DNA from 3 places in the Diaphorobacter sp. genome. Region 2 is predicted to be linked to each of the others. Evidence: predicted binding sites of a transcription regulator. Region 2 holds the regulator's gene; each other region holds the start of a gene.
The links. The regulator FliA, encoded in region 2, starts transcription of late flagellar genes. The targets are predictions, from matches to a motif close to CTAAAGTTTNNNNNNNNNNNGCCGNTA.

Region 1: a site for FliA is predicted at 3,795-3,821, ahead of AB7E35_RS08725 (flagellin). Genes of this name have one in related genera too.
Region 3: a site for FliA is predicted at 2,069-2,095, ahead of motA (flagellar motor stator protein MotA). Genes of this name have one in related genera too.

What each region holds. Positions count from the first base shown of each region.
Region 1 is NZ_JBFWLZ010000020.1:20,309-33,624, forward strand. Features, by position in the region: gene rfbH (lipopolysaccharide biosynthesis protein RfbH) at 1-40, opposite strand, end outside; gene rfbG (CDP-glucose 4,6-dehydratase) at 37-1,104, opposite strand; gene rfbF (glucose-1-phosphate cytidylyltransferase) at 1,095-1,865, opposite strand; gene AB7E35_RS08720 (flagellin) at 2,077-3,636, opposite strand; gene AB7E35_RS08725 (flagellin) at 3,971-5,533, shown strand; gene fliD (flagellar filament capping protein FliD) at 5,735-7,177, shown strand; gene fliS (flagellar export chaperone FliS) at 7,243-7,683, shown strand; gene AB7E35_RS08740 (flagellar protein FliT) at 7,687-7,986, shown strand; gene fliE (flagellar hook-basal body complex protein FliE) at 8,233-8,544, opposite strand; gene fliF (flagellar basal-body MS-ring/collar protein FliF) at 8,719-10,413, shown strand; gene fliG (flagellar motor switch protein FliG) at 10,537-11,532, shown strand; gene AB7E35_RS08760 (FliH/SctL family protein) at 11,558-12,301, shown strand; gene fliI (flagellar protein export ATPase FliI) at 12,291-13,316, shown strand, end outside.
Region 2 is NZ_JBFWLZ010000067.1:167-6,846, reverse strand. Features, by position in the region: gene AB7E35_RS14520 (flagellar hook protein FlgE) at 1-1,007, opposite strand, end outside; gene AB7E35_RS14515 (flagellar hook assembly protein FlgD) at 1,057-1,710, opposite strand; gene flgC (flagellar basal body rod protein FlgC) at 1,729-2,133, opposite strand; gene flgB (flagellar basal body rod protein FlgB) at 2,155-2,583, opposite strand; gene flgA (flagellar basal body P-ring formation chaperone FlgA) at 2,905-3,657, shown strand; gene flgM (flagellar biosynthesis anti-sigma factor FlgM) at 3,841-4,164, shown strand; gene AB7E35_RS14490 (hypothetical protein) at 4,258-4,608, shown strand; gene AB7E35_RS14485 (RNA polymerase sigma factor FliA) at 4,728-5,441, opposite strand; gene AB7E35_RS14480 (hypothetical protein) at 5,446-6,261, opposite strand; partial or broken gene AB7E35_RS14475 (flagellar biosynthesis protein FlhF) at 6,251-6,680, opposite strand, start outside.
Region 3 is NZ_JBFWLZ010000020.1:3,692-14,344, forward strand. Features, by position in the region: gene cheY (chemotaxis response regulator CheY) at 1-94, opposite strand, end outside; gene motB (flagellar motor protein MotB) at 182-1,105, opposite strand; gene motA (flagellar motor stator protein MotA) at 1,118-1,978, opposite strand; gene AB7E35_RS08660 (glycosyltransferase) at 2,172-5,777, opposite strand; gene AB7E35_RS08665 (glycosyltransferase family 2 protein) at 5,774-7,144, opposite strand; gene AB7E35_RS08670 (hypothetical protein) at 7,182-7,598, opposite strand; gene AB7E35_RS08675 (class I SAM-dependent methyltransferase) at 7,613-8,491, opposite strand; gene AB7E35_RS08680 (NAD-dependent epimerase/dehydratase family protein) at 8,508-9,464, opposite strand; gene AB7E35_RS08685 (polysaccharide pyruvyl transferase family protein) at 9,472-10,653, opposite strand, start outside.

The DNA.
Region 1 (13,316 bases), on a different contig from region 2:
CAATGTGCTTACGCAGGGATGGTTCGTCAGGGAAGTTCATTGGGCGCTGTCTTGAAAGGCTGCAATTTGCATACGTGTGAAATCCTGCATGTCTTTGCCTGTACGCCAAGCACTGTGCCAGTCGGTAGTGCGTGCCAGTGTCTGTGCCAGTGTCCAACGCGGGCGCCAGTTCAAATGTTGGTTTGCTTTGGAGGAGTCCAGTGCCAGCCGTCCGGCCTCATGGGGCTCGCGCGTCTGTTCCTCGATGCGCCATGCCGCCGGTCCAGGCCATAGCGCCGAAAGCTGCGCTATCACATCGGCCACGCTGGCCAGTCCTTCGGAGTCTGGGCCAAAGTTCCAGGCCGATGCGGTGTGTTCCTGGCCCTCTGCCAGCGACTGGGCCAGAAGCAGGTAGCCGTGCAGCGGTTCCAGCACATGCTGCCAGGGGCGGGTGGCATGGGGGTGGCGCAGCGTCAGGGTTTCGCCGCGCTCCCAGGCGCGCAGGGCATCGGGCACCAGGCGGTCGGGCGACCAATCACCGCCGCCGAGAACATTGCCCGCGCGCGCAGTGGCAAGTGCAACGCCGCTGTCTTGCAAAAACGAAGCGCGCCACGAGGCACACAGCAGTTCCACGCAGGCTTTGCTGCTGCTGTAGGGGTCGTATCCACCGAGTGCATCGTTTTCACGGTACGGCCAGGGCCATTCGCGGTTGTCATAGCATTTGTCGCTGGTGACCACCACCACCGCGCGTACTGAAGCGCAGCGGCGAGCGGCTTCCAGCAGGTACACCGTGCCCATCACGTTGGTAGCGTAGGTTTCGGTAGGTGCTGCGTAAGACGCGCGCACCAGCGGCTGCGCCGCCAGGTGCAGGATCACTTCCGGCTGGAATGCAGTAACGGCAGCGTCCACGCGCGTGATGTCGCGGATGTCTGCTAGCGCGCCGGGTGTCAGTTCGTCCAAACGTGCCGCCAGCCACAGCGAGGGAGTGGTGGCTGGCGGCAATGCGTAACCCTGCACCTTGGCGCCCAGCATGTGCAGCCACAGCGACAGCCAGCCGCCCTTGAAGCCTGTGTGTCCGGTCAGCAGCACGCGTCGTCCAGTCCAGAACGCGGGGCTCAGCTCCATAACCGCCAGGGCGCGTGCCCGCTGTGCCAGCGTTCTTCAAGCATATGGCGGTCGCGCAGGGTGTCCATGGGCTGCCAGAAGCCGCGGTGAAAGTGGCTCATCAACTCGCCGCGCGCAGCCAGCTGACGCATGGGTTCTTGCTCCCAGATGGTGGCGTCGCCCGCAATGCTGTCGAGCGCGCCGGGCTCCAGAACAAAAAAGCCACCGTTGATCCAGCCGCCGTCGCCGTCGGGCTTTTCTTGGAATCCACGCACCTGTTCGCCCCGGATCTCCAGCGCCCCGAAGCGGCCCGGAGGCTGCACGGCCATCACAGTGGCTAGCTTGCCGTGGCGGCGGTGGAACGCCAGCAACGCGGTCACATCGATGTCGGCCACGCCATCGCCGTAGGTCATGCAGAAGGTTTCGTTGCCCAGGTATTTGCGCACACGCTTGAGGCGCCCGCCGGTCATTGTGTGTTCGCCCGTGTCCACCAGGGTCACGCGCCAAGGCTCTGCGTGCTGGTCGTGTATCTGCATGCGGTTTCCGGCCATGTCGAAGGTCACGTCGGACATGTGCAGGAAGTAGTTAGCGAAATACTCCTTGATGACGTAGCCCTTGTAGCCCAGGCAGATCACGAAGTCGTTGATGCCGAAGTGGGCGTAAATTTTCATTATGTGCCAGATGATGGGCTTGCCGCCGATCTCAACCATGGGCTTGGGTCGCAGGTGCGATTCCTCGGAAATCCGCGTGCCCAGCCCACCTGCCAGGATGACAGCCTTCATTGTGGCAATCCTGCGTGGGCGGGACGAAGAGACTTGGCGAGAATCATGTCAGATGTTCATGCGAGTACCAAAATGCTGAGGTTAGCGTAGTGGCCACGAAACATGCGTATGCCAAGCAATCCCAGCATGGATTTTTGAAAAAATGGCTTTCAGCCCTTGCCTGGCAAGCGCTGAAAGATATAAAGAGGGAGTTTTTACTGGGAACCACTGTTTAGTTGAGCAATGCCAGTACCCCCTGCGGAATCTGGTTGGCCTGAGCCACCATGGCGGTGCCGGCCTGTTGCAGGATCTGGGTGCGCGACAGGTTGGCCGTTTCCGCGGCGAAGTCAGCATCCTGAATACGGCTGCGCGAGGCGGACATGTTTTCCGAAGAGATGTTCAGGTTGGCGATGGCCGTCTCGAAGCGCGACTGCAGGGCGCCGTAATTGGCACGCTGGCTGCTGATCGCGGCGATGGCAGCATCCACCATGGCCAGGGTGCGGTTGGCGCCGCCGACCGTGCTCACGTCCATGTCCTTGACGGCCTGCAACTGGCTGGAGGTGGCGGTGTTGGCGCGCATGAAGCCACCTCCTGTCAGCGTCCCCTGGCTATCCGAGGCGCTAAACGACTTGGACGAATCGAGCGTCAACTGGCCCGTGACGACGTAGCCGTTGGCGGCGAAGGTGCCAGTACCCCCCTGACCCGCAATGCCTGTCTGGGCTGTAGGCAGTGGCGTGCCGTCGGGGTTGGTCAAGCCGAAGGTGCTGGTGGACACCGAGTTGTTCAGTAGCTTGATGTCTTCGCCGGAATCGTTGGTGAGGATGATGCGGTTGCCGTCGTCATTCACGCGGGCCGACACGCCGGTCTTTGCCGACACGTCGTTGAATGCCTTCACGGCGGCGCTCAGGCCGTCGGCGGTGAGGGAGTTGACGGTGAACGAAACCGTCGCGGGGGAGCCCGTGGCGTTGTTCGATGCCACCTGCATCGTGTACGAGGCGCCGGAGACCAGGCTGTCGATGCCCACCTCGGTGCGTGCCGAGGCACTCACGCCGGTGAGTTCGGTCTGGGCATTCACCAGGGACGCTACGCTCTTGGCCGAGGCACCGGCCGGGTAAGTGATGGCCTTCTTGCCGTAGGCGCCATCCACGGTCAGCGTGCCGGGGCCGGTGATGCCCGAGGTGGGCGTCGCAGCTTGTGCCTTGACGGAGCCCGGCAGGCTGCCCAGTGTCAGATCGCCGGTGTTGTCCGTCGGCGTTACTGCCTTGCCGCCAATACGGTAGTTGCCGTAGGCACTGGTGCTGAAGTTGGACGAAGTGGCCGTGATGGTCTGGTTGGCATTGGCGCCTACCTGGAACTGGGCGCTGGTGAACGAGCCGTCCAGCAGCTTGCGGCCGTTGAATTCGGTGGTCTTGGCGATGCGATCCAGCTCCGAGGTGAGCTGGTTCACTTCGGCGTTCAACGCTTCGCGATCCGAGGCGCTGTTGGTGGCATTGGCCGACTGCACGGCCAGCTCGCGGATGCGCTGCAGAATGTCGCCCGAGCTCTTGAGCGCACCCTCGGCAACCTGGGCGAGCGAGATGCCGTCGTTGGCATTGCGCGCGGCCTGGTTCATGCCGCGGATTTGTGTAGTAAAACGCTCTGAAATGGCCAGCCCGGCGGCGTCGTCCTTGGCGCTGTTGATGCGCAGGCCCGAGGACAGGCGATTGATCGAGGTATTGAGCGAGGCCTGGCTGACACCCAGATTGCGCTGGGCGGTGAGCGAGGCGATGTTGGTGTTGATCGTCGATGCCATTGCGGAACTCCTGCAGGGCTGGAAATGAACATTACTGCCGGTTCAAGCGTTACCCCTCCGGCGGACTTTTTGGGAACGTTGGAGGGATTGTGGCCAGCGGCTGCTGCGCCGTTGGCTTGATAAGCACGCCAAAAACCGCTCAATCCGCCAATTCAGTCCTAAAGTTTTCCAAGCGCAACCCGAAAACAGAATCAACGGGGCGCATGAAACAAAAAGTGACGACCCGCTGTTCAACAGTCAGCCTGGTTGGGCGCTGTGAACCCTGCGGCCAGACGGTTCTGGGCCCAGTTGGCGGCAACGCCATAGATATGTCAGTTCCTTCAGGAGAGTAGCAATGGCCACTATCAACACCAACGTCGCATCGTTGACCGCCCAGCGCAACCTGAGCATCAGCCAGAATGCGCTCAATACCTCGATCAATCGCCTGTCCTCGGGCCTGCGCATCAACAGCGCCAAGGACGACGCCGCCGGTCTTGCCATTTCCGAGCGTTTCTCCAGCCAGATCCGTGGCCTGAACCAGGCCGTGCGCAATGCCAATGACGGTATCTCTCTGGCGCAGACGGCAGAAGGCGCGCTCAAGAGCTCGGGCGACATCCTGCAGCGTATCCGCGAGCTGGCCGTGCAGTCGGCCAACGCCACCAACAGCGCCTCGGATCGCGAAGCGTTGAACTCCGAAGTGAACCAGCTCACCTCGGAGCTGGACCGCATCGCCAAGACCACTGAATTCAACGGCCGCAAGCTGCTGGACGGCTCGTTCACCAGCGCCCAGTTCCAGGTGGGCGCCAATGCCAACCAGACCATCACGGCCACTTCGTCGAACTTCAGCACCAACTCCTACGGCAACAACCGCATTGGCGCGAAGGCAGCTACCGCCACCGACGCCACGGGCGATTTGACCCAAGGGAGTACCGCAGGCACGAACCTGGTCCTGCGCGGCACCTCCGCCGGCTCGTCTGCGATTACGGGGGGGACGCTGACCGTAGAGGGGGCTGCTGGCAAGAAAGACATTACCTACGGGGCCAAATCTTCTGCCAAAGATGTGGCAGCCTTGGTCAACGCGCAAACCGAATTCACGGGGGTCAGCGCGTCGGCACGTACGGAAGTGGGGATGGACACGTTTGTGTCCGGGGCTTCCTACACCATGCAAGTGGCGTCGAACAACGAAACAAGTGCGCCAGTCACCATTTCGTTCAAGACGAACGGCAACACGGCCGAAGGCCTCAGCGCTGCAGTGAAGGCCTTCAACGATGTGTCGGGCAAGACGGGTGTGTCCGCTCGCTTGAACGACGCTGGAAATGGCCTTGTCTTGACCAATGCTTCCGGCGAAGACATCAAGTTGCTCAATAAGTCGGATGCCGCCAGCGTGTTCACTCTGAAGGCGCTAGACGGCACCAACAATGGAGCAGGTACTGCATTGGGCGCTGCCGTAGCCGGATTGTCCACCGCCGCTTTTGGCACGAACGACATTGTCATCACGGGGCAGTTGACGTTGGATTCGTCCAAGTCGTTCAGTGCCACGGACAGCGCTGGCAGCACGACTGCCGGCTTCTTGAAGGCAACCACTGCGACGGCCAGCCAGATGCAGAAGGTGAAGGACATGGACGTGAGCACGGTGGCCGGTGCCAACCGCACCTTGGCCATGGTGGACGCCGCCATCTCGACCATCGCCAGCCAGCGTGCCAGCTACGGCGCCCTGCAGTCTCGCTTCGAGAGCACAGTGACTAACCTGCAGACCACGTCGGAAAACATGGCTGCCTCGCGCGGCCGCATCCAGGACGCCGACTTTGCATCGGAAACCGCCGCCTTGTCGCGCGCGCAGATCCTGCAGCAGGCCGGCACCGCCATGGTGGCGCAGGCCAACCAGTTGCCCCAGGGTGTGCTGGCCCTGCTGCGCTAAGCGCGGCTTGGGAAGCCGGGCCCCTGAGGGGCCGGCTTTGCAAAGCAAGAAGGAGCGGCGGCGATGCGAGATCGCCGCCGCTTTGTCGCTTGCAGGGATGGACGGTATTTCGGGCACTTTTCGGCGCAATGCGCCTGGCAGCTTGGCTGGACAATCTCTCGATTGGTATTAACCTGACAGTGCATTTATCAGGAGGTGGCTATGGCCAGCTTTACGTCCCTAGGGGTCGGTCTCGGCGGCGGCGTGGATGTCAACGCAATCATTAAATCGTCGGTGGACATGGCGCGCCTGCCCATCACCCGGACTACTGGCCTGACCTACCAGGCCACGATGATCGACGCCAAGATTTCTACCTATGGTCAGATCAAGTCACTGGTGTCCACTTTGTCAGACGCCGCGAGCAAGCTGACGAGCGTGACGGGCTGGAATGCAGTGACCGCTGCTTCGTCGAACAAGGATGCTGTCACCGCGTCGGCGGTGGGGGGGACGGTAGCTTCCACGTTCAGTGTGGAGGTGCAGGGGCTGGCCAAAGCGCAGACCACGACTTCGCAAGCGCTGAGCAAGGGCTTGCCGGTGGGCGCTGGCACGCTGCGCCTGCAGGTGGGCAAGTGGGCGGACTCCTCTACGTTCACGCCTGCCGATGGCAAGACTGCGGTGGATATCACCGTCGGGATCAACGACACGCTTTCCGACATCGCTGGCAAGATCAACGGCGCCAAGGCGGGCGTGACGGCCACCATCGTGTCCGACGCCTCGGGCGAGCGGCTGCTGCTACGCAGTCAGAGCACCGGCGAAGAGGCAGGGTTCCGCATGACGGTCACCGATACCGATGGCGACGATGCTGATGGTTCGGGTTTGTCGCGCCTCATGGATAGCGCCACCACCATCTATGCGGCCGACGCCAAGGCGACGGTCAACGGCATCGCGGTCACCTCGGCCAGCAACACGTTCACGAATACGGTGTCGGGCGTGACGTTCAACGCACTGAAGGAAACGGCCGGGCCGGTTGAGATCACTGTGGCCAGCGACACCTCAAAGGTCAAGGAGAACCTGGACGCCTTCGTGAAGGCTTACAACGCGGTCAACCAGGCGCTCAACACGATCACAGCCTACGACAAGGACACCAAGACGGCCGGATTGCTGCAAGGCGACTCGTCGGCGGTGACACTGCAGAACACCCTGCGCATGGCGTTGCAGTCGGTGGCGGGCGGGGATGGCAAACTGCGGACACTGTCCGATGTTGGCATCAGCACGGCCAAGGGAACTGATCCACTGCGGCCCTCGGGCGACTTGGCGATTGACTCGACCAAGTTCGAAGCCGCGCTCAAGGATCCAGAGGCTCTCAAGGCGTTCTTCCGCGGCGCCGATGGCAACACCTCAAATGGCGTGGGCACCAAGATCAAGTCCACGATCGACGGCTTGCTGGCCGATGGAACCGGCTTCTTCTCCAGCAAGGACAAATTGCTGAAAAAGGCCAAGGATCTGAATGCCAAGGATACCCAGGCTGTGGAAGATCGGGCCACCCGGCTGGAAGCCAGCCTGACGGCGCGTTACGTGGCCCTGGACAGTCAGATGAGCAAGCTCAATGCGCTCAACTCCTACATTGCCCAGCAGGTCACGACATGGAATAAATCCTCGGGCTGAAAGAGCTTCAGTTTGACGGCCTTGTGCCGATAAATTGAATAGCAGCCAGTTTCAGGATTACCGTCATGTTCAGTGCCTTCACTCCCCGCGCCGCATCCGCGTACCAGCGCATCAACGTTGAAACCAGCATGCACACCATCGACCAATACCAGTTGGTCAACTTGCTGCTGGACGGTGTTCTGAATGCCATTGCCACGGCCCGTGGCGCACTGGCACGCGGTGATGTGCTGACGAAGTGCAACAGCATTACCAAGGCCGTGCGCATTCTGGAGGAGGGCTTGATGACGGCGCTGGACCGCGAGGCCGGTGGAGAGCTGGCCCAGAACCTGGGGGCTATCTATGACTACAGCCTGCGCCGTCTGGTTCTGGCCAACGCACGCAACGACGACGCCATGATGCAAGAAGTGATGCGCTTGATTGAGCCGATTGCGCAGGGCTGGAAAGACATGAAGAAAAACAACGAAATGGCCAGCGAAGCAGCGGAACCTGCGCTGGCGGAGGCTTGAAAAATGCCGGAAATGCTCATCGACTACTACAAAGCCATCGAAGACAGCAGCGCCAAGATGCTGGAGGCGGCGCGCCAGAAAGACTGGGACGAGGTGGTGCGCTACGAGGGCGCCTGCGCCGTGCTGATCGAGCAGCTGCGCTATGAGGCCCGCCAGCAGGAACTGGCCCCCGAGCATCGCAAGGAAAAGGCTCGCATCATGCAGCGCATCTTGCGCAACGATGCCCAGATACGCTGCCTGGCCGAGCCATGGCTGGTGCAGTTTGACCACTTGTTCGACGGACAGCCGCAGGTGATGCACTAAGGTTTTTTGGTCAAAAACGGTTCCGGCGCTTATTTATCAAGCGCTGGCAGCTATCAAAACAAGAGTCTCGAAGGCGTGGTCCAGCAAGACAGGCGACGGGGTTGTCTTGCCGCCAAAGCGCCAGGACACCGAACACCGGCTACCGCAAGGTAGCCGGTGTTTTTTAGGCCGGAAATGGCGCTGGCGCTTATCCGTCAAGCGCCAGAAGCTATCAAATGATGAGTGGATGCGCGATGAGCGGTGGTCTTAGACCTGCATGTTCATGATGTCGGTGTAGGCCTGCACCATGCGGTTGCGCACATGCAGCGTGGCCTGGAAGCCGATTTGCGCTTTTTGCATCGAGACCATGGTCTCCTCGATGCTCACGTTGGGGTTTTCCAGCTGCACTTCACGCTGCAGGCCGCTTGCGCGGTCCTGGGCGGCGCTGACCGCCTGCAGGGCGTTTTTGAAGGCGGACGAGAAGCCGGCTTCCTGCACGCCGTCCTGGGGCGCCGTGACGCGGCGCGCCACCTGCGTGCCGGTGACGGGAAGCTGGGAGCTGTTGATGCGCAGGTCCATGGTGGTGCTCTGGGGAAGGCTCGGGATGGGGCAATCGTAGGCGTTTGGCGGATCGGTGGCGTGCGGAAATGATGGCCAAAGGCGCGGCTAATCCGGCCAATGGCGGCGGGGGCGGCTCTCATAATCGGGCCACCGCCAGAGTCTTGCCTGGCGCCAGACCCTTTGGAAAGCACCATGTCTGCAGTAGCCGAAATTCCCGTGACCCCGCCCGCCGCCGCCGCCAGCACTGGCCCGCTGCAGCGGCTGGCGTCGCTTGACCGCACCGCGCGCCTGCGCCTGGGCGCTGCGGCAGCGCTGGTGCTGGCGGTGCTGGTGGCGTTTTTTTTCTACGGCCGGCAGCCCGAATACCGGGTGTTGTTCTCGGGCCTGAACGACAAGGACGGTGGCGCCATCGTGGCGCAGCTGGCCACCATGAACGTGCCCTACAAGTACACCGAGGGCGGCGGCGCCATCATGGTGCCCAGCGACCGGGTACACGACGTGCGCCTGCGCCTGGCCACCCAGGGACTGCCCAAGGGTTCGGTGACGGGCTTCGAGCTGATGGAGAGCAACCGCTTTGGCGTAACGCAGTTCCAGGAGCGGCTGAACTTCCAGCGCGGCCTTGAGGGCGAGCTGACGCGCTCCATCCAGGCGCTGGCTTCGGTGCAAAGCGCGCGCGTGCATCTGGCGCTGCCGCAGCAAAACGGTTTCTTTCGCGAGCAGCAAAAGCCCTCTGCCTCGGTGCTGCTGAGCCTGTACCCCGGACGCACGCTCGATCGCGCGCAGCTGGCGGGCATCGTGCACCTGGTGGCCTCCAGCGTGCCCGAGCTGGCACCGTCGGCCGTCAGCGTGCTGGACGACACGGGCAAGCTGCTGTCGCAGACGCCCGACATGTCCGGAGCGGGCGTGGATGCGCAGCAGCTGGCCTATGTGCAGTTGATCGAGCAGCAATACTCGCGCCGCATCCTGGACTTGCTGGAGCCCGTGGTGGGCAAGAACAACGTGAAGGCCCAGGTGACGGCCGAGGTGGACTTCAGCCACACCGAGCAGACGGTGGAGCAGCACCGGCCCAACCTGGCCCCCGATTCCAGCGCCGTGCGCAGCCAGCAGGTGGTGGAGACCGGCGGCGCCCCCGGCGCGCAGCCGCCCACGGGCGTGCCCGGCGCGGTGAGCAACCAGCCGCCGCAGGCGTCCGCCGCGCCCATCAACGGCGCCAACCCCGCGCCCACGGCGGCGGGCGGCGTGCAGGGCGGCGCGGCGGCGCCGGGCAAGCGCGAGTCCATCACCAACTACGAGGTGGACAAGACCACGCAGGTGACGCGTGGCGGCATAGGCTCCATCAAGCGCGTGAACGCTGCCGTGGTGGTCAATTACCAGTCGGTGAGCGAAGGGCCGGGCAAGCCCCCGGTGACCAAGGCGCTGACGCCCGAGCAGATCGAGCAGATGACGGCGCTGGTGCGCGAGACCATCGGCTTCAACAAAGACCGCGGCGACTCGGTCAACCTGATGAATGCGCCCTTCCTGGTGGAAGAGGTGAACACCGCCGAGCAGCCCCTGTGGAAGCAGCCCGAGATGATCGAGCTGGCCAAGTCGCTGGGCTGGCCCGTGGGTGTTTCGCTGGCGGTGGCGCTGCTGCTGCTGGGCCTGGTGGGCCCGGTGATCAAGGGGCGCAAGCAAGAGTCGCTGGAGGGCGGGCCGCGCCAGCCGGGCGCGCAGCTGGACGCCGTGGCCGGCGAAGAGCTGCAGCGCCCGGCGCTGCCGGCGCCGGTGCAGGCCCAGGACCTGCAGCCCACCGAGGAGCAGCTGCGCCTGGAAGAGGCACGCCAGCTGGCCCGCAGCAACCCGGTGGCCGTGGCCAGCATCCTGAAAACCTGGGTCAATGGCGAATGATCATGAACAACCCCCTGAGGCCCTGCGGGCCGTCCCCCTTCTCTCGCAGCGCTGCGCGTTGCGCGCTGGGGGCGCGCCAGTTGCGCAGGGCGCGGGTCATGCGCGCAACAAGAGGCAAGAGCCATGGATGAGCAAGGACTGAACGACGCAGCCATCATGCTGATGTCCCTTGGCGAGGAAGAGGCGGCCGAGGTTTTCAAGCACCTGTCGCCCAAAGAGGTGCAAAAGCTGGGCGAGACCATCGCCCGCATGCGAACCGTGTCCAAGGAGAAGGTGGACGAGGTCATCAACCGCTTTACCGGCGACGCGGCTGCGCAGAGCCTGCTGGTGTCGGATACCAGCAACTACGTGCGCTCGGTGCTCAAGCGCGCGCTGGGCGACGACAAGGCCGCGCTGCTGATCGACCGCATCCTGCAGGGCGGCGATGTGTCGGGCATCGAAAGCCTGAAGTGGATGGACCCGCTGGCGGTGGCCGAGCTGCTGCGTCACGAGCACCCGCAGATCGTGGCCGCCATCCTGGTGCACCTGGATCCGGACCAGTCGTCCGAGATCCTCAAGCAGTTCACCGAGCGCCAGCGCGCCGAGGTGATGCTGCGCATCGCCACGCTGGAGGGTATCCAGCCCACGGCGCTCAAGGACCTGAACGAGGTGCTGTTCAAGGTGCTGGCGGGCGGCGACAAGGTGCGCAAGAGCTCGCTGGGCGGCGTCAAGGCGGCGGCCGAGATCATCAACCTGATGGGCTCGGGCATGGATGCTGCGGTGCTGGAGTCCATCCGCGGCTACGACATGGACCTGGCGCAAAAGATCATGGACAAGATGTTCGTGTTCGACGACATCGCCAAGATGGACGGCCGCGCCATCCAGACGGTGCTGCGCGAGGTGGCCTCCGAGACGCTGGTGGTGGCCCTCAAGGGCGCCCAGCCCGAGGTGCGCGACAAGATCCTGGCGAACATGTCCACCCGCGCCGCAGATGCCATGCGCGAAGACCTGGAGTCGCGCGGCCCGATGCGGCTGTCCGAGGTCGAGGCGCAGCAAAAGGAAATCCTCAAGACGGTGCGCCGCCTGGCCGACGAGGGCCAGATTGCGCTGACCGGCGGCGGCGACGACGCCTTTGTCTGACGCACGCCAGGCCGGAGACTGACCCATGACGCGCGCGCATCGCCACTACACCCGCTTCATCCCTCGCGAGGAGGTGGGCGATGTCACGCGCTGGGAGTTTGGCGACATCGATGGTGCCAACCCTGGCGGGCCGATCGGCCCCATCGGCCCGGAGCCGAAGGCCCCAGAGCCGGCAGTGATTGCGGCGGACCCGGGCATTCCCGAGGCCGAGCACCAGGCCCTGTTGCAGCAGGCGCATGACGAAGGCTATGCCCGCGGCCTGGCTGAAGGGCAGGAGCAGACGCACTTGCAGTGGCAGCAGCGCATGGACGACTACGTGGCCGGCCAGGGCCGCGAGGCCGCCGAGCGCCTGGCGCGCGTCGCCCAGGCCTTTGAAGACAGCCTGGCTGGCCTGCAGCAGGGCATGGCCCACGAGGTGCTGCAACTGGCCTGCGACATCGCCCGCCAGGTGGTGCGCCAGGAAGTGACGGGCAACCCGCAATCCGTGCTGCCCGTGGTGCGCGAAGCCGTGGATATGCTGGCTGGCGAGGGCCGTCCGGCCACCGTGCGCCTGAACCCCGGCGACTGGGCGGCGCTGGAGCAGCCGCTGCGCGAAGAATGGGGCGGCGGCGCCATCCAGTGGCAGGCCGACGCGGCCCTCGCGCCCGGCGACTGCGTGGTGGAGTCGGGCGGCATGGTGGTGGACGGCACGCTGGACAGGCGCTGGCGCCGCGCCATTGCCGCGCTGGGTCTGACGCAGGCCTGGAGGGACGACGACCATGCCGATTGAGCCAGCCCCTGTCTGGGCGGATTTTGTCGCGCAGGCGCGCGCGCGACTGGCGCCGGGCCTGCCGCTGCACACGCGCGGCACCCTGACGCGCCTGACCGGCCTGGTGCTGGAGGCGCAGGGCATCCGCGTGCCCGTGGGCTCGCAGTGCCAGGTGCAGATGGCCGGGCAGGAGCCCGTGCTGGCCGAGGTGGTGGGGTTTGCGGGCGACAAGGCTTTTTTGATGCCAGCCGGCGACACCCACGGCCTGTCCAGCGGCGCCAGCGTCACACCGGCCGAGGCCTATGTGCCTGCGCTGCGCCTGGGCGTGCAGCAGGCGGATGAGGCCGGCACGGGCGCGGGCGTGCTGTGCCTGCCCATCGGCAACGGTTTGTTGGGGCGCGTGGTGGACTCGCAAGGCAACCCGCTGGATCATGCGGGCCCCCTGGAGCAGGTGGCCGCGCGGCCCATGGACCGCAGCCCCATCAACGCCATGGAGCGCGACCCCGTGCGCCAGCCGCTGGACACCGGCGTGCGCGCCATCAATGCGCTGCTCACCGTAGGGCGTGGTCAGCGGCTGGGCCTGTTTGCGGGCTCGGGCGTGGGCAAGAGCGTGCTGCTGGGCATGATGGCGCGCTACACCCAGGCCGACGTGATCGTGGTGGGCCTGATTGGCGAGCGCGGGCGCGAGGTCAAGGAATTTGTCGAGGACATTCTGGGCGCGCAAGACCGCAGCCGCGCCGTGGTGGTGGCCGCGCCTGCCGACGCGCCGCCGCTTTTGCGCATGCAGGGCGCGGCCTACGCCACGGCGATTGCCGAGTATTTCCGGGACCAGGGCCGGCATGTGCTGCTGCTGATGGACTCGCTCACCCGCTACGCCATGGCCCAGCGCGAGATCGCCCTGGCCATTGGCGAGCCGCCCGCCACCAAGGGCTATCCGCCCAGCTGCTTTGCCAAGCTGCCCGCGCTGGTGGAGCGCAGCGGCAACGGCCTGAACGGCGTAGGCTCGATTACCGCGTTCTACACCGTGCTGTCGGAG
Region 2 (6,680 bases):
GGAGTGCCCGTGGCGTAGTTCACCAGGTCGCTCTTCAGGCGCGCGGACGTGACCAGGGTCGGATTGGTGGCGTCGAAAGTGAAGTCCCAGGCTTCGGCCGGGTTGGTGAATGTCAGGGTTGTCTCGCGGATGGCATACACGCCGGTGGCGTCGGGGCCGTAGAAGCGATAGGTGAATTCGGTGGGGAAGTCGTCTGCCTGCGTCAGTGTGGGGTCGGCACCGCCAGGAGTGGCCAGCGGCATCGGTTCGACCGATGCGGCAATGGCGCCGGTGTTGTCAAAAATGACGCGGCCCGTAGCGGCTGGCACGGTGGGCGGTGCCGTGGTCAGATCGTTCAGCTGGTTGTAGATGTCCCAGGTGTTGGCGCCGTTCTTCTCAAAGTAAAAGCTCAGCGGCGTAGCCACGCCCTGGCTGTCATAGACGTTGAGCGACGTGCCATAGGTGGTGCGCGGCGTGGCGGGCACGGGCGGCGTGGCGCTCGGGTCGCCCTTGGCGTCGGTGACGCGGGCATCCAGGTTGAAGCCGGCGTTGATGCTGGTCGTTTGCTTGGCCGGGATGGGCGCGGAGGTGGGGAAGGTGAGCGGCTGTGCGGTATTGGAGGTGCGCAGGCCGGTGATGGGGTCGATGGGGTAGCCCATGACCCGGGCGCCGTCATTGGTCACCACGTTGCCCGCATTGTCCAGCTTGAAGTTGCCGGCGCGGGTGTAGGCGCGCGTGTTGTCGGGCAACTGCAGCGTGAAAAAGCCGTTGCCGTTGATCGCCACGTCCATGCTGTTGCCCGTCACCGTGAGGTTGCCCTGGGTGAACTGCTGGGAGACGGCGGATACCTCGGTGCCGATGCCGGAGTTGATGCCCCCCGCCGCCCCGAGGGCCGAGGCCACCAGGGCGGCGAATTCCGTGCGCGAGGCCTTGAAGCCCGTCGTGTTGGAGTTGGCGATGTTGTGGCCGATCACGTCGAGGTTCTTGGCCGAGGCATTGAGGCCCGACAAGGCTTGCTGGAAACTCATGATGTGCTCCTGATGACGAAAGTGCGTGCGTTCTTGAAGGGCGTGGCGCTTACAGCACGCCGCGGACGTTGGCGTAGTTGACGGTGCTGCCATCCTCCAGGGTGAGCGTCAGCGCACCTGCCATGGAGCCCGTGGCCATCACCTGTTGCTGCATCAGCGGCGTGGCCGCGACGGCGGTATCGCCCGTGACGGCCACCACCCGGAAACGCAGGTCGCCGGCGGATCCGTCGTATTTGCTGGAGTCCCACTGGAACGTGCGGCGGCCGGCCTGCTGCGCGCCTAGCGCCACAGTGTCCACCAACACGCCGCCGGGGGTGACGATTTCCACCTTCACATCGGTGGCGGCGCTTGCCAGGTCAAAACGGCCCGTGCCCTTGCCGTCGTCGGCAAAGCTCATGCGGTCGCCCTCGGCCAGTACCGAGCGGCCGATCATCGAGATGCCCTGCAATTGCTGCATGGTGCCGAACTGCTCGGCCATGGTCTGCATGGACAGGTTCAGCGTCTGCAGGCCGGTCACGGTGTTGATCTGCGCCATCTGCGAGGTCATCTGCGCGTTGTCCAGGGGGTTCATGGGATCCTGGTTGTTCAACTGCGCGACCAGCAGCTTGAGGAAGCGGTCCTGCATGGCTGCGGGGTCGTTGGCGGCGTTGGCCTGCGCGCCGGCGCTGGCCGCAGCGGTGGTGCCGATGGGGGTGAGAATCATGGCGGGCCCTCGTCTTTCTTACTGACCCATCTGCAGGGTCTTGAGCAGCAGCGTCTTGGCCGTGTTCATGACCTCGACGTTGTTCTGGTACGAGCGCGAGGCCGAGATCATGTTGACCATCTCCTCCACCGCGTTCACGTTGGAATGGGTCACATAGCCCTCTGCATCGGCCATGGGGTTGGACGGGTCGAGCACACGGCGCCCTGGCTGATCGCTTTCCTGGATGGATGACACGCGCACGCCGGCGGCGCTCTCGGGGCCCATCGGCGCGGTCTGAAACACCACCTGGCGCGCCTTGTAGGCCTGGCCGTCGGGGCCGGCCACGGCGTCCACGTTGGCCAGGTTGCTGGCCACGACGTTCAGGCGCTGCGACTGTGCGCTGATGGCGCTGGCCGAGACGTTGAAGATGGAGAACATGGACATGGCGGGTGCTCTCTTTCGGTATTACTGGCCCTGGATGGCGCTGAGCATCGTGCGGGACTGGCCGTTGATGAAGCGCAGCGTGGCCTCGTAGCGCACGGCGTTGTCCACGAAAGCGGCGCGCTCGCGGTCCATGTCCACGGTGTTGTTGTCCAGGCTGGGCTGGCTTTGCAGGGCATAGCCCAGCGTGTTGCCCGATGTGCCGCTAGTGGCGGCCGGCAGCGGAATGTGGCGCGGGTCGCTCACGCTCTGGCTGCTTTGGCCCGCGGGTTGGCCCGCGGGGGCTTGCGCCTGGGTGGCGGCGCGCATCGCGTCGGCAAACTTGAAGTCGCGCGCCACGTAGCCGGGGGTGTCCGCGTTGGCAATGTTGCTCGCGATGGCGCGCTGGCGCTCGGAGCGCAGTAGCAGCGCGTTTCCGTGAAAGTCCAGGCGGTTGGTCATCTTGTCGAGCATGTCGGCCTCGGGCGGCTATCTGGTGTGGGGCTGGCGCCCTTGCCGGATGGGCTTGGGACGTGCACCGATTATCAAAACCGCCGCGTTTTTCTAAAGCGCGAAGAAGGCGGGGATTGGCCCGCTGTTTCAGGCATCCGGCGCAGCGCGGCGGCCTACAGTGGCAGGTGTGAACAGGCGCCCCGGCCTGCTAGGGCCGACATGCAGGTGCTGCAGCTGGGCCGCCGCCCTTTCCACAGGAGTCTTGCCATGCCGCGTTGCCTGCGCCTTTCATTTCCCCCCGTTGCATCGGCATGCGCGCCGCAGCAGCCGGCACACCAACCGTTGCATCCGTCACTGAACCCGTTGCGCCGGTTGCATCAGTGGTGCGCCGCGCTGTTGCTGGGCGCCGCCCTGGCGCTGCCCGCACAGGGCCAGCAGTCAGTTGCGCAGACCGCCGATCAGACCGCCGACCTGGGAGCGGTCACACAGCGCTGGCTCGACGATGCGCTGGCCCAGGTGCAGGCCGGCGGGATGCCGCTGCGCATGGAAGTCAGCGTGGGCGCGCTCGATTCGCGCCTGCGCCTGGCACCCTGCGCGCGGGTCGAGCCCTACCTGCCCACGGGCGCGCGCCTGTGGGGGCGCACCCGCCTGGGCCTGCGCTGCGTGGATGGCGCCACTCGCTGGAATGTGTTTCTGCCCCTCACCGTCAAAGCCTTCGGCCCCGCCTGGGTGCTGGCCGGCAGCGTAAGCACCGGCACCGTACTGACCGAACAGGATGCCATCGAGGCTGAAGTGGACTGGGCGGCCGAGCCCGCCGCCATCGTGGCCAACGCCAAGGACTGGGTGGGCCAGACCGCCAGCCGCCCGCTGGCTGCGGGCCAGGCGCTGCGCCAGAACATGGTGCGCCCGCCCAACCTGTTCAAGGCCGGCGCACCCGTGCGCGTGGTGGTGCAAGGGCCAGGCTACGCCGTCACATCGTCAGGTCAGGCCATGAGCGCCGGCGCCCAGGGCCAGAATGTGCGCGTGCGCATGTCCAATGGACGCATCATTGGCGGCACCGTGCTGGAAGACGGCAGCATCGAAGCGTCCATGTGATCAAACGCCGCTTGCGCAAACGGCTGCCATGTGACGGGCGCCCGGACGCTCCGTCCACCGTTGCAAAAAGACGCCAAATGGCCATGAAAGGCCGCCAATTGCCACAAAGCGCTAAAGTCTGCTCCCTGCCAGCCGAAAGCATGGGTACTGGCCCCACATCTCACAGGGGTGGTGGAGAGTGTGATGAAGATTGGACACAACCCGGATATCGCGAGTGCGCTGGCACAAGCCGCTGCCAACAAGCAGCAGGCCAAGGCCGCCGCGCCCGCCCCTGCCGCAGAGATTGCGGCCCAGAGCGCATCACGCGCCGCTACAGGTGTGCCCGTGACGCTGTCGGCGTCGGCGCGCACGGCAGAAACCGGCCGCAGCACGGCCGACTTCAATGCCGAGAAGGTCAAGGCTGTCAAAACCGCCATCGATCAGGGCACCTTCAGCGTGGACGCAGAAGCCGTGGCCGACAAACTGCTGGCCAATGCCTACGAAACCTTGTCGCACTCGCGCGGCTGAAAAATCTCCCGGACTAGCGCTGCGCAGGGTATCCGGCAAGCCGGTTTGCGCGGCCTGGTCAGCCCGGGGTGACAGGCTCTAGACTTGTGCCCCATGTCACTCGACGCCACCCTCACCTCCATCGAAGCGCAGCTGCAGGACTTGCAGGCTGCGCTTCTTGCATCCAACCCCCAGACTTTCGAGCAGGCGGCCGTGCAGTTGCGCGGCGCAGCAGTGGCGTTGTCCCAGGCGCTGGCGCCGTCGGCAGCTGCCACGCTGGAGCCCGCCACGGCCCGGCGCGTGCAGGCCATTGGCCAGCAGTTGACGCGGGTGCGCGATCAGCTGGCGCGGGTGATGGCATTGACCGAGCGGCAGGCGGCGTCCTTGCTGCCCCCGGTGGAGGGGGTGACCTACGGCCCGTCATCCGGCGCGCGCGGGGCGCGGATTTATCGGGCGCCGGGGTGATGCCGGCTGTTTGGGTTACCAGGGGTCAGATTATTGGGGGTGATTATTGGGGGTCGGATTCCAATTAATCCCGGTTCAGCGACTGTCGTCTGACCTCCAATAACCGAGGCGTCAAAAAATCAATGCCCTCGCATCTTGGTGCGCAGCCGTGCAATCGACTGGCTGTGCAGCTGGCACACGCGCGATTCGGTCACGCCCAGTACGGCGGCGATTTCTTTCAGGTTCATGTCGTGCTCGTAGTACATGCCCATGATGTACTGCTCGCGCTCGGGCAGTTGCTTGATGGCCTGCACCAGCGCGGCGCGCAGGCGCTGGTCGCGCAGCACCGACATGGGGTTGGCACCCTCGTCGGCCATATGGCGGTCCAGAAAGCCCTCGTCGTCATCGTCGCGGTGAAAGTCTTCCAGATAGACCAGCTGGGTGCCGCGCACCTTGCCCAGCAGGGACTGGTAGTCCTCCAGGCTCATGCCCAGCTCGGCGGCGATTTCTGATTCCATGGGGCTGCGGCCCAGGCGCTGCTCCACGCGGTGCAGGGCATGCTCGATGTCTTTTTGGCTCTTGCGCGCACCGCGGCTCATCCAGTCGCCTTCGCGCAGCTCGTCGAGCATGGCGCCGCGGATGCGCTGGCTGGCGAAAGTCTCAAACTGCACGCCCTGCGTGGCTTCGTAGCGCGACAGGGCGTCGGTCAGGCCGATCATGCCGACCTGGATCAGGTCGTCGAGCTCCACGTTGGGTGGCAGCTTGGCGATCATGTGATGGGCGATGCGCCGCACCAGCGGGATGTGCTGGTGAAACAGCGCTTCGCGGTCGAGCTGGCCTTTCGCGGTGTACATCGGGTCAGTGGCTCCGTTGCGTGTATTCGGCTGTGGCGCCGGGGCAGTGCAGGGGCAGCATGCGCATCTCGGGGTCGATGGTGCACCCGTTCTCAAGCAGCTGCAACGCCAGTCGCTGGATGTCCTGCGCGCGTGCCGGTGCCACCGCGGTGGTGTGCAGCTGCTGGCCCAGGAGCTGCTGCGCGCTGTGCTGCAGGGCGGCCAGTGCCTCCGCGGTTTGGCGTGCCTGCGCCGGCGTGCGTGGCGCAGTGATGGAGGCTACCGTGCAGCAGCGTACGTCTGCATGCAGCGCCAGGTGTTTGAGCTGCAGGTAGCTGCGCACCAGGCCCTGCGCGCCGGGGCCGGTCATGACCAGCGGCACGCAGGCGCTGCCGCGCAGCAGGGGGGCCAGCGATTGCGCGGGTGCATACAGCACCAGCACGGCGTAGGCACGAAACAGTGGCTCCAGGCGTTGCAGGGCGGCGTCGCCCCGGGGGCTGGCGGGGGCGCTCGCCAGGCTGGACAGCCGGGCCAGGCCCTGGGCTGCGGGTAAGACGGCCAGTGATGCGCGGTCGGCGGCGGCGTCCAGCGCCTGCGCGGGGGCCCAGGCAGTGGGCCGCAGCAGTTGATCGAGGCCGGGGGACTGGCGGCTTTCGCGGGCGGTGCCGTCCAGCACCGCCACGGGGTAGCCCAGGCGCTGCAGGCTGGAGCACAGCTGCCACAGCATCTCCAGCCACGGGCCGTCTTCTTCGGGGCTGAGCACCGGTAGCAGGCGCAGGGCCCGCGCGGGCGTGTAGCTGTGCAGGCCGGCAGCCTGATGCATTGCGGTGTCAGGCAACATCGGCCACCTCCAGTTCTTGTGCGCTGTCGCTGGAGTGCGAGAAAAAGAAGTTGAGCTCGGCCACCTTGGGGTCGAAGGCCGACTTCACGCTTGAGCGCATGGACTCGCCGACCAGTTTGTGGGCGCTGGCGGCTTCCCAGTCTTCGGGCACGCGCTGGCCGTTGGTCACGCCGCGCAGCACCATCTGGTGGCGCACCAGCGAGTCGATGGCGGGGCCCAGCTTGACGGCCTCGTCCACCTTCGACAGGATGGCCTGCTGCGAGCCCGTGGTCTTGAAGCCGGTGAGCACATCGTCCAGCGTGTCGCCGTGGCTGCTGGCGTTGAGCACCAGCAGGCGCTTGACGCCGGGCAGATCCAGCACGTCCAGCAGCTCGCGCCTGCGCGGGTCGCGCGGGGCCACGCCGGTGGTGTCGATCAGC
Region 3 (10,653 bases), on a different contig from region 2:
CCTCGGTGTAGCCGCTTTCCTTGAGCAGATTGCGGACGATGCGCCGCATGGTGGAGAAGTCATCAACGATCAGAAAACGAAGGGCGGAGGACACAAAGGACCCTTTCGGTGCAAAAGAGGGGCGAGATTGGGAGGGCTATTGTCGTCAGTCACCGACGGCGTGACAAGTTGTTACCGACGCTCAGGGGTTTAATGCAGGATTGTCCGGCTTTTCGGCCGGGGTTTTCTCCTGGGGGAATAAGACATTCCTCTTGCCCATGAGTCGTTCCTCTGCCTCGTGCGTCAATACGGTAATGGTGATGCGGCGATTGACTGGCGCGCGCGGGTTGTCCGGCTCCAGCAGATCGCTGGCCGCCAGGCCTACCACGCGGCCCAGTTTGTCGTCGGGCATGCCGGCGGCCACCAGTTCGCGGCGCGAGGCATTGGCGCGGTCGGCAGACAACTCCCAGTTGCTGTAGCCGCGCTCGCCGTTGCCATAGGGCACGGCATCGGTGTGACCAGCCAGGCTGATGCGGTTTTCCACTTCGCCCAGCGCCGCGCCGATCTCGCGCAGGATGTCGCGCATGTACGGCTTGACCAGTGCGCTGCCGCTGTCGAACATGGGGCGGTTTTGCTCGTCCACGATCTGAATCTGCAACCCGTCGGGGGTCAGGTCCAGGCGGATCTGCGAGCGGTACTCATTGAGGCGCGGGTTGCCCGTGATCATGGCGTCGATCTTGGTCTGCAGCGCCTTAATGCGCTCGGCGTCGATGCGGGCGCGCTCGGCGCGCAACGCGTCGGGGCTGAACTGGTTTTTCTCGGCGCTGGAGCGGCGCACCTGGCCGTGCACTTTGGTCAGGTCATTGCCGCCGCCCGGGATGATGCTGGAGCTGTTGCCCGCTCCGTCGCCGCCTTGCATGGCTACCTTGAGCGGCGACTGAAAATACGAAGCAATGCCCTGCAGGTCGCCCTGGGCCGTGGAGCCCAGCAGCCACATCAGCAAAAAGAAGGCCATCATGGCCGTCATGAAGTCGGCGTAGGCAATCTTCCAGGCGCCGCCGTGCGCGGCGTGCGCGCTTTTCTTGACGCGCTTGATGATGATGGGCTGGAGCTTTTTTTCTGCCACGACCACCCCCGCCTACTTTTTGCCCTTGACGTGCGCTTCCAGCTCGGCAAAGGTCGGGCGGTCGCCAGAGAACAACACCTTGCGCCCAAACTCGATCGCCGTGGCCGGGTTGTAGCCCTGCATGCTGGCCAGCAGGGTGGACTTGATGCACTCGTATTCCTTGGCGGCGTCTGCGGCCTTTTGCTCCACCAGTCCGGCGATCGGCTCCACAAAGGCATAGCCCAGCAAAATACCCAGGAAGGTGCCCACCAGCGCCGAGCCCACCATGCCGCCCAGCACCGCCGGCGGCTGGCCCACCGAGCCCATGGTGTTCACCACCCCCAGCACGGCGGCCACAATGCCGAAGGCCGGCAAGCCGCCGGCCACACGGTTGAGCGCCGCCACCGGCGCATGGGCCTCCTGGTGGTGGGTGTCGATCTCGTTGTCCATCAGGGCTTCGATCTCGTGCGAATTGAGGTTGCCCGACACCATCATGCGCAGGTAGTCGGTGGTGAATTCGACCACATGCGGGTCAGAGCCCACGGTGGGGAATTTCTTGAAAAGCTCGGACTCGTGCGGTGCCTCCACATCCGCCTCGATCGCCATCAGGCCCTCTTTGCGGGCCTTTTGCAAAATCTCGTAGAGCATCGCCATCAGCTCCAGATAGCGCGCCTTGGTGTATTTGGAGCCCTTGAGCGCCGCAGGAATGGCCTTCAGGGTGGCCTTGATCACCTTGGGCTGGTTGTTGACGATGAACGCCCCCAGTGCCGCGCCACCGATGGTGGCCATTTCAAAGGGGAGCGCCTTGAGCACCACACCAATGGCGCCGCCATGCAGGATGAACACGCCAAAGACGCAGACCAGGCTGACGATGTATCCAATGATGACGTTCATTAAGGCGGTTCAGAAGCGTGGGTGGGCTGGTGAGAACAACCGCACCCAGTCAAGCTAGGCCGCGGCGAGAATGCACGGTAGTGATAATGGTATCGGATTGAACGGGCGCCACTTGAGAACTAGTCCGCTGACCCGTAAGGATCGGCCGTGGTGCGCCTAGTCGGATCGGAGTACGGCTCGTTTAGCGATTCACTCAGTCTGGCAGCCAAGCTTGCAGCCAGTTTTGTAGGTGTGCGCCTTCCAGCATCCAATGCTGGTGCACGGCCTTTCGCAGCGCGTCGCCTGATGCCGCCGATGCGTCCAGATCGGCCAGGTGCATGCGGATGGCGTCCACCCAGTTCTTGTAGCGGTTCTTCACGCGCGTCACGGGCAAGCCGCATTGGTAGGGCGCTACGTCGCTGCATACCACGGGGTAGCCACAGGCGCCGTACTCCAACAGCTTCAGGTTGCTTTTGCAGTCGTTGAACAGATTGTGTTCCAGGGGGGCCACCGCCAGGTCGAGGTTCAAACTGGCAAGCTTATGAGGGTACGACGCAATGTTGACGGGCGTGTGGTGCTCGTGCAAGTAAGGGCGCATGGGCGCTGGGCACATGCCCAGAAACACCCACTCCACCTCACCTGCCAGGGCCTTAACCACGTCGGCGATCAGTTCCAGGTCGCCCTGGTGGCTTGAGCCGCCTGCCCAGCCGACGCGCGGGCGCTGGCCCTGGCGGCGCAGGCTGGAGAGGTGGCCCCAACGTTCGGGGGGCAGCCGGTTATGCACTACACGAATGTCGCGGTGCAGCTTTGCCATTGCTTCGGCCAAGGGGGTAGTGGAGACGACCAGCCGATCTGTCAGATCGAGCCAGCGTTTCAATACCCTTTGCATGTCTTGCGGTAGTTGGCCCCGGTGTCCATTCTTCATGGGCAGGTTGAGCAGGTAGTCGTCCAGTTCAGCCACTTTGAACGCCTGGGTGAAGGGTACTGTGCGGCGTACCGTCTCGAACGGCACATCGCCCACCAAGCGCTGGAGCACCCAAGCGTCAGGACGTAGGCGCTCCATCTCCACCGGGCCGTAGTGGTATTCGCTCACGCGTACATCGGCCAGTCCGGCATTCGCCATGGCCTGGCCGGGGTGGATGATGCGGTAGTGGCCGCAGCCGAAGGCGTCTGCATTTACTGCTAACACCACCGGCAGTGGGCGCCAGGGCAATGGATCCCAGTTCAAGCGCGTATCTGTTTCCACGGCGAACTCCGTGGACTGGAGCGACAGGTTGCGGTTGTAGGCCGGGTCGTGCGCCAGCGCGGGCAGCCAGCGTCGGTACATCTCGTCCTGCGCAAGCGCGCGTTGTTGGTCGAACGCCTCGGGAGGCGTAGAGGTCAGGGTGGCGCCCTTCTCGTGCAGCAGCACGGCGTGGGGCGTCCACACCGTCAGGTAGCCTGCCGCGCGTGCGCGCAGGCATAAATCGATGTCGCCGCAGATAAGCGGGAATGCATCGGCATCCATGCCGCCCAGTTCGTCGTAGAGCGCGCGGCGCACCATCAGGCAGGCAGCGCTGACGGCGCTGTAGTTCTGGTCAATCTCCAGCCGGTGCATGTAGCCCGGTGCGTCGGCTTCGGCCCCGGAGAACGGGTAGCCTGCCATGCCGTGCAGCCCAAGCAGCAGTCCGGCGTGCTGCACCTGACCATTGGGGTAGAGCAGCTTGGCGCCGACCACGCCCACCTCGGGGCGCTGCGCGTGGTTGAGCAGCGCGTCGAGCCAATCGCCTTGCGCGATGGCTGTGTCGTTGTTCAGCAGCACCAGATAGTCACCGCGCGCCTCGCGTGCGCCTAGGTTGTTCATGGCGGCGTAGTTGAACGGCTGCGGATAGCGCAGCACGCGGATGCGCGCTTCGCCCAGTGCCGCCAGGCCGTCGAGCCAGGTGCAGGCGGCGGGCTCGGTGCTGCCGTTGTCCACCAGCAGGATCTCGTAGTGCGGATAGGTGGTCCTCTCCAGTAGCGAGTTGACGCAGCGTTCTAGTAAGGCGAATTGGTCCCTGGTGGGGATGATGATGGACACCAGCGGCTGCGCCTGGTGCCCATAGAGAACGCGGTAGCGGCCCGCCAGGGAAGCATCGACCGTGGCGTTGTCGTAGCCACGCGCGCGCAAATGTTTGGCAATTGCTGCCAGTTCATGTGCGTTGTTCGCCAGCAGCGGTGTGTGGGTGACCAGCAGGGGTTCGTGTATGTGTGCCAAGCCGTTCAATCCGCCGGCTTCGATCAGGCGCAACAGTAGTTCGAATTCCGGGGCCTGCGCATAAGCTGCATCGAAGCCTCCAGCCTCCAGGAACACATCGCGGCGGAACAGCCAGTGCCGAGCCATGTTCGCGGGGCAGGATAGCAGCATGTCCAGGTTGAAATCCGGGAGGAACATGGGAGTCGGCTCACCAGAGTCAGTTGGCACGAGCGCATCGGCAAAGACGGCGCGGCACTGCGGCGCGGCTAGCAACTCCAGCATCACGATGGGCAAACCCGAGGGGGTGAAATATTCGCCCGCATTCACCACCAGAAGCCAGTCGCACGCACCGGCTTGTACCAGTTGGTGGATGGCGTCAAGCTGCTCGGTGGCCGTTATGGCGGCAACGTTGCACAACTGGGGCAACTGGCTATGAGCGGCATTCGCGCCCAGTACGATGATGGACTGTGGCGTGAACGCCGACGGCAGCGCTGCAAGGCTTTGCAAGGTGGCACCCAGGCTGCTGCCTGACTGACCTTGGGTGCGGATGAAGAGGGTTAGTGAGAGCGGAGCTTTGGCTTGGTATTGCGTCATCAAGCGCGACTGCGCGGGTGTTGGAACGCGCTCGGCCAGCCATTGGCTCAAAGGAGGCTGACCGTTGTCTGCGGCGCAGGCGGCCGTGCTGGCAGCCAGCTTTCTGCGCTGCTGGTGCGTGGACAATCCGGCGTATGCTCGGGCGGCGCTTTGTGTCACTTCGATGAAGTTTTGTACGCTTTGTCGCGCCTGTTCGCGTGCCGCGGCGAGGTGTCTGGCTCTCTCTGCCGGGAGATCCGGAACCAAGGAAAAATCCAGGCACGCTTCCTCTACGGTCGGGATACCGTATTTTTCGAGGTTGAACTGTTTTAAGTAATCTGACTGAATGAAGATCGAGGGGCAGCCGCATGCATAGGCTTCAGCCACCATATTGGAAGGCTCATAGCAATACAGAACTTTGGTGGAGCGCAAAATATCTGCAATCTCCTCGGCGGATCGGGGAATTTCTTGGCACAGGTTGATGCCGTTTTGCCGAATCGTATCCGCTATTCTCCCGCCGAATGCAAGATACTTGTGAGCGTAGTAGCAAAATCCTGTTCTTTGAGTGGTGGAGGTATTTTCATCGTTGAAGATTCGTTCATCGACAGGGGGTAAGAAAAGTCGCCCACTGTGCGCCTCACCTTGTAGAACCCATTCGTCCCAATAAAAAATGATGTCGTTGGGATTAATGCTGGCATGCCCACCAAGATGGCCTGCCTTATTGAGCAACCAACGTGCAACTACAGGCTCTTGGAGCGGGTTGTCACGTATGACCTCTGGATAAACGGCGATCGGTGTGCGGTGGGTATCTTTGTGCCTTTTCTGGATCTCATGGGTCAACACAGGGGTGCGCAGCCAAGGGCTTTGGAGTTGCGAAGTAATGTATGCCTCATAACCTAGTTCGTTAAGTATGTGGCATAAATAATGCAACATCCGAGGTCCTGCCGTTTTCTGAGAGAAATCAGGACTGACGATGTAATACGGCCCATGGCGGCTTTGGTAGAAACTAGACCCCGGTTGGTAAGGAGTCATGTTTTTTCCTCCACATACGCCAATCCATCAACACTGATGATGGTTGTTCCGGGTGCAAGAGTGGTCGAAACTGTATCAATCACATCATTAATGAAGGTACGACGGGTTGCGATAACCAGGCAATCTATTTTTGCACTGCTGATAGACTCAGGGGGCGAAACTTTTAGGTCGGCGTATTCCAATGCGTCACCGTGGAAGACCTCCTCCTTGTCGGTAACCCAGACCATATTTGCATGGAGGTCAGGGCTCTTTCTAAGAAAACTGTAACCCCTGCCCTGTATACCCCAGAGGCCGATGCGTGCGTTTGGGCAGGTGCCGACAAATTCCCTGACCAAGCGAGCCAAGCCTTCCGCCTCGTGATCGGCTTCTATGCAAAGCTTGCTCTCATTCATGAACGCATTCCAAAAAGCCGGGCGCGATGCAGCATCCGGAATGGCTTCGTGCATGACGATGTCGAAGCCCTTGTTTTCCTCGGGAAAGCACTGCATGCGCGCAAAAAGTCGGCCAGCCATGTCGTAATAGCTGCTCCACAAGCGTTGCATACCTTCGGCGCCAAATCCTTGGCCTTCGAGCCAGCGAAAAAACTGGTGAATACCGAAAATCATGTTCTTGTTGGCGTAGGCCTTCCATTCCCATGCGCCGACGCATTGCAGCATGCAGGGTTCGCCGATGTAGGCGATGGGTTGGCCCGCAACGCGAGGCACGGTCAGCATTGCATGGGGGAAGCAATCATCAACGAGCACGGAAGAGCCGTCAACGCTGGCACTGGGCTTCAGCCAATTGAGTGCATCCACGAAAAACTGCCGCCGGGTGACAAAGCAGAATGTGCCGCTGAACAAGGCGGAAGGGTTTTTCCCTGGCAGAAAGACGAGTTCTTCCAGTTGTGAAAGATGCAGCCATTCACGGGAATCACATTGGAGGTTCTTCAGCAGAAACTCCGGAATGGCCGGCTTCGCCTGGCGGATGAGGCGGCTGCGCAACGAGGGACCAATCCAACCGAAATTGACATAGTGATAGCTGACGTGGGGGGCGGCAGAGATAGAATCCATAATGCGTGCAATGCCGCCGGGCAAAACGATGTCGTCGTCGCTGATAACCCACACATAATGGCCGCTGGCGAGCTTGGCGGTAACGTTCAGCAGGTTGTTGCCGAATCCCAAGTTACTGGCATTTTTTCCATAAATGATGGGAAGGCGACTTGCCTTGACCACCGCCTCGGTATGATCGGTCGATGCGTTGTCCGAGACAACGATTTCCAGCCGATCCAGGAAAGGGGCGCTTTCCCTGGCAATATTTTCGAGTAAAGGTTCTAGCAACTCTGCTCGATTGCAGGTTGGAATGCATAGGGAGAGAAGTGGCTGGGACAACGTTCGACCTATAGGTAAATAAAAATCGATCCTAGATTCAAATGGCGGTGATGTTGATGTCCAGGCTGCCGCCGCTGATTTTACCGGTCCGGATGGGATGATCCAGCACATGCAGACCATATATATGATCATGCCATCCTGCTGGTGCGTTATTCTGTCGAACGCGCATTTCTTCCATTTTTCGGTACTCGTGTGCTTGATTGAATTCTTTGATTGCTAGCATCTCTCCGTACCATTGATTGTTGGTGAGTAAATCATTGATTTCATCAAAATATAAAATAGTTGCGGGCAGGTGTTTGTTGGGGGTTGATTCAGAGATTTTGAAAACCGCCGAAGTTGAATTATAAAGATCGACATCAGCTGAAACAAAACCAAGCCATACACCGAATGCATATGGCGGACGCTGTATTTGATCCTTGTAGATCATCTGACCTGTGTTGGGAGCGTCTTTCACGGTGTTGTCTGGATTTATTTTAATTTGGCAATGATTTGCAGGATTTTAAAATTTTCGTTGTCGGTTTTTATTGCGGTTGACTGACTGTTGATTATGTTTAATGTGCATTGATCCAGTAATTTCTCCATCGATGAAATGGAGAAAAAATTAATGTGCTCATGCCAATGTTTTTTGTTTTTCAGTCGAGTATTTTTGTCTTCTTGCATTACGGGTTCGTGTGGCACCTCAAGATAGAGGGTGCTGCTTTTATCCATGCGCAGGCAAATGGCCTGCAGTATGTCGCAGGGGTAGGGGACATGTTCCAAAACTTCGCTGCAAACGATCAAATCATATGCCGAGGCAAGTGTTTCCTGTGCTGAGACGCTTTTCGCGCCAGCGATGGTGGGCTTTTGGCTGATGTCGTAGATGTGGAGGCATTTGTTCTTGCTCTTGAAGGGGGTGTTTTTCCCCGTGTCTCCGCCCCAATCCAAAATTGCAGGGTTGGGCGCAATGTGGGGGGCAATGAAGTTTTCTATCTGGTCAAGGTAGGGGATGTCTGCAAGCAGTAACCGATTGCGCTCCCGGTAGCCTGGTTCGTAGAGTTCCCGCAACTCCACATAGTCTGGGCCGCGATAGTCTTGGTAGAGCCGGGACAACTCGGCATCGCTAAAACGCATGTCGAGAAAAAGAAAGTCACACACCCCGCAATACAGGGAGTTGCATATGGAGTATGCGTGTCCATTGGCAATGGTGTTCAGTCCCCAGGAGGCGTCGATGACGACGGGGCGCCAGCCAAACACCCGGTGCGCGACAAACGGCATAAGGATGGCTGGTGAGGCTTGCAGTTGCATATTGCCGCAGCAGACGCACTGTGTGGCAATGCGTTCGCGCGGTGTAGATGGAATGGTGGTCATGGCTTGGCCGCTCTGTTTAGTGCGGTTTGACGGTGTGCTCAATGGCCTGCGCCAGCGTGTGGTGCAAATGCAAACCCAGTGCGTTGCGGGCTTTGGCGGTGCAAGGTACGTACCGCTGCCTGGCACTGTCGGCGCCTGCCGCAGCAGCTATGTGCACGGGCTTGCCTGGCGCCAGCAGGTCGCGCACCAGTTCCGCCAATTCGCGGATGGTGATGGCCGCTTCCGAGCCGACGTTGTACGCATGGCCTGCTTGGCCGTTGCGCAGCAAGGCTTCCAACCAGTACGCTAGATCGCGCTGGTCCATGTAGGAGCGAACGGGGGTGCCGTCGCCGCTGACGGTGATTGTGGGCGCAGTCAGGGCATCGCGGATGAAGTTGCCGATGGCGAAGTGCACGTTCAGCGGCAAGTCCTGGCCTATGAAGGCAAAGCAACGTGCCACCACGGTCTCGACGCCATACTGCTGCTGGTACAGGGCGCACAAATGCTCGGCGCAGCGCTTGGCAATGCCGTATGCGTGTTCTGGCCGTAGTGGATCGGGAATGCCGTTGTAGGTCTCGGGAATGGCATCCATGCCGGGTGGCTGCGGGCCATAGACGCCACCGGAGCTTGTGAGCAGAAAGCGGCCAATGCGATGCTGTGCCGCATAGTCCAGCAGGTGGCGCGTGCCATCGACGATCTGCGCATAGCGCTGCATGGGGTTCAGTTGGGGGCCACGGGTCGAGTCGGCAGCCGCATGCAGCACATGGGTGAAGCCACCGGCTGGCGGCAGCGATGCGGGGTCGAGGATGTCGCCCCGGTGCAGGCGCAGCCAGGGCTGGTGCGCGAATTCAGGGTTGCGTGCCAAAAAATCCTGCGGTGACCGGCTAAGTAGGGTGATCGAAGGCGCATCCTGGCCTGTGCCATGCAATGCCTGCCAGTGTCGCAAAAGGGCCTTGCCAAAAAAACCCGTACCTCCGGTGAGAAGTAGCTCCATGGTTGGTTCAGTTTTTTGGGGCGGCTGTAGGGGGGATGTCCTTTTTCCGGGCTATCCGGGCAAGGTACCACTCCTGTGCCATGGCTTGGATCCGGCTGGATGTGTCACCAGTGTTCTCGCACATGTCGACCTGCCGCCGCAACGTGGCGATTTCATCGGGAGTGCAGTGCGCAAGGATTTCTTCTTTCGCCAACTGTGGATCTACTTCGGGAGTCCAGTCATCAATAATCCTCCCATCGCTATCGATATTCTCGTTGAGGCCACACTGCTCTAACGTGTCGAGAAAATTCTGGTATGCCGTTCGATAGCGTTTGCTTGCTGCGTCATAATCGCAGCGCGATAGGAAAAAATTGATATTTAGTGTTTCTGGCAGGTTTCGTTCGGCGACGAATGGCAGACAGAAGAATTCACACATCTCCCTGACTCGTGCATCGTGGGCAATGAAGACGGCTGGTTTTCCTGCGTGGATGGCGGGGGTTAATCCGTGCATTCTCGCGCCAAATGCAAAATCAATGGTTTCCATGAATTTCTTCCAGGTCGGGTAGGCTGAAAAGTAATGCACTAACCCTTTCTCCAAGAGTGAAATGATTGGAGTCAGATCTTGGTATGATTTTTTGGCGGACTGGATGCTTTTGCTGGATATTTTTCCTGGGTAATGCAGAGCTTGAATTGCGAGGCCGAATTCTTGTTCTATGTAGTGGTAATTGGAGTGTTCGGCGAATTGGAGAAAATCCGCAATCCTGCTGTGAGGATTCTTCTGATAATTAGAGTAGCATACCGCGACTCGGCGTGGATCTTGGGGCGGCTGCAGGAGCGATGATTTCAGTGCGGGGCCGTTGAGAAAGAGAGAGGGGCAGCCTAAGGGGACGGCGTTTTTGATTCCGAGACGGCTCAGGGTTTCAGCCGAATATGTACCACGCGTTCCAACGATTGGCGACCGATCTGCAATCGTTTTTAGGTAGCGCACGACCTTGGGCGATAGAGTTTTATGTAAATCTGTGATGTATTCGTAGCTTTGAGCTTGTATGGACTCACTTAGGCTGAAGAATGGGATTTTCAACCGTTCGATGAAGTTGATCACATATTCGAATGCATATCCGTCCTCGTCGAATGGCGGAGGGGCGATGCGGCAGGGCAGAAAAAAGATAACCTTGGAGAACTTTTCATTGACTTCCTCTGGGGACATCTG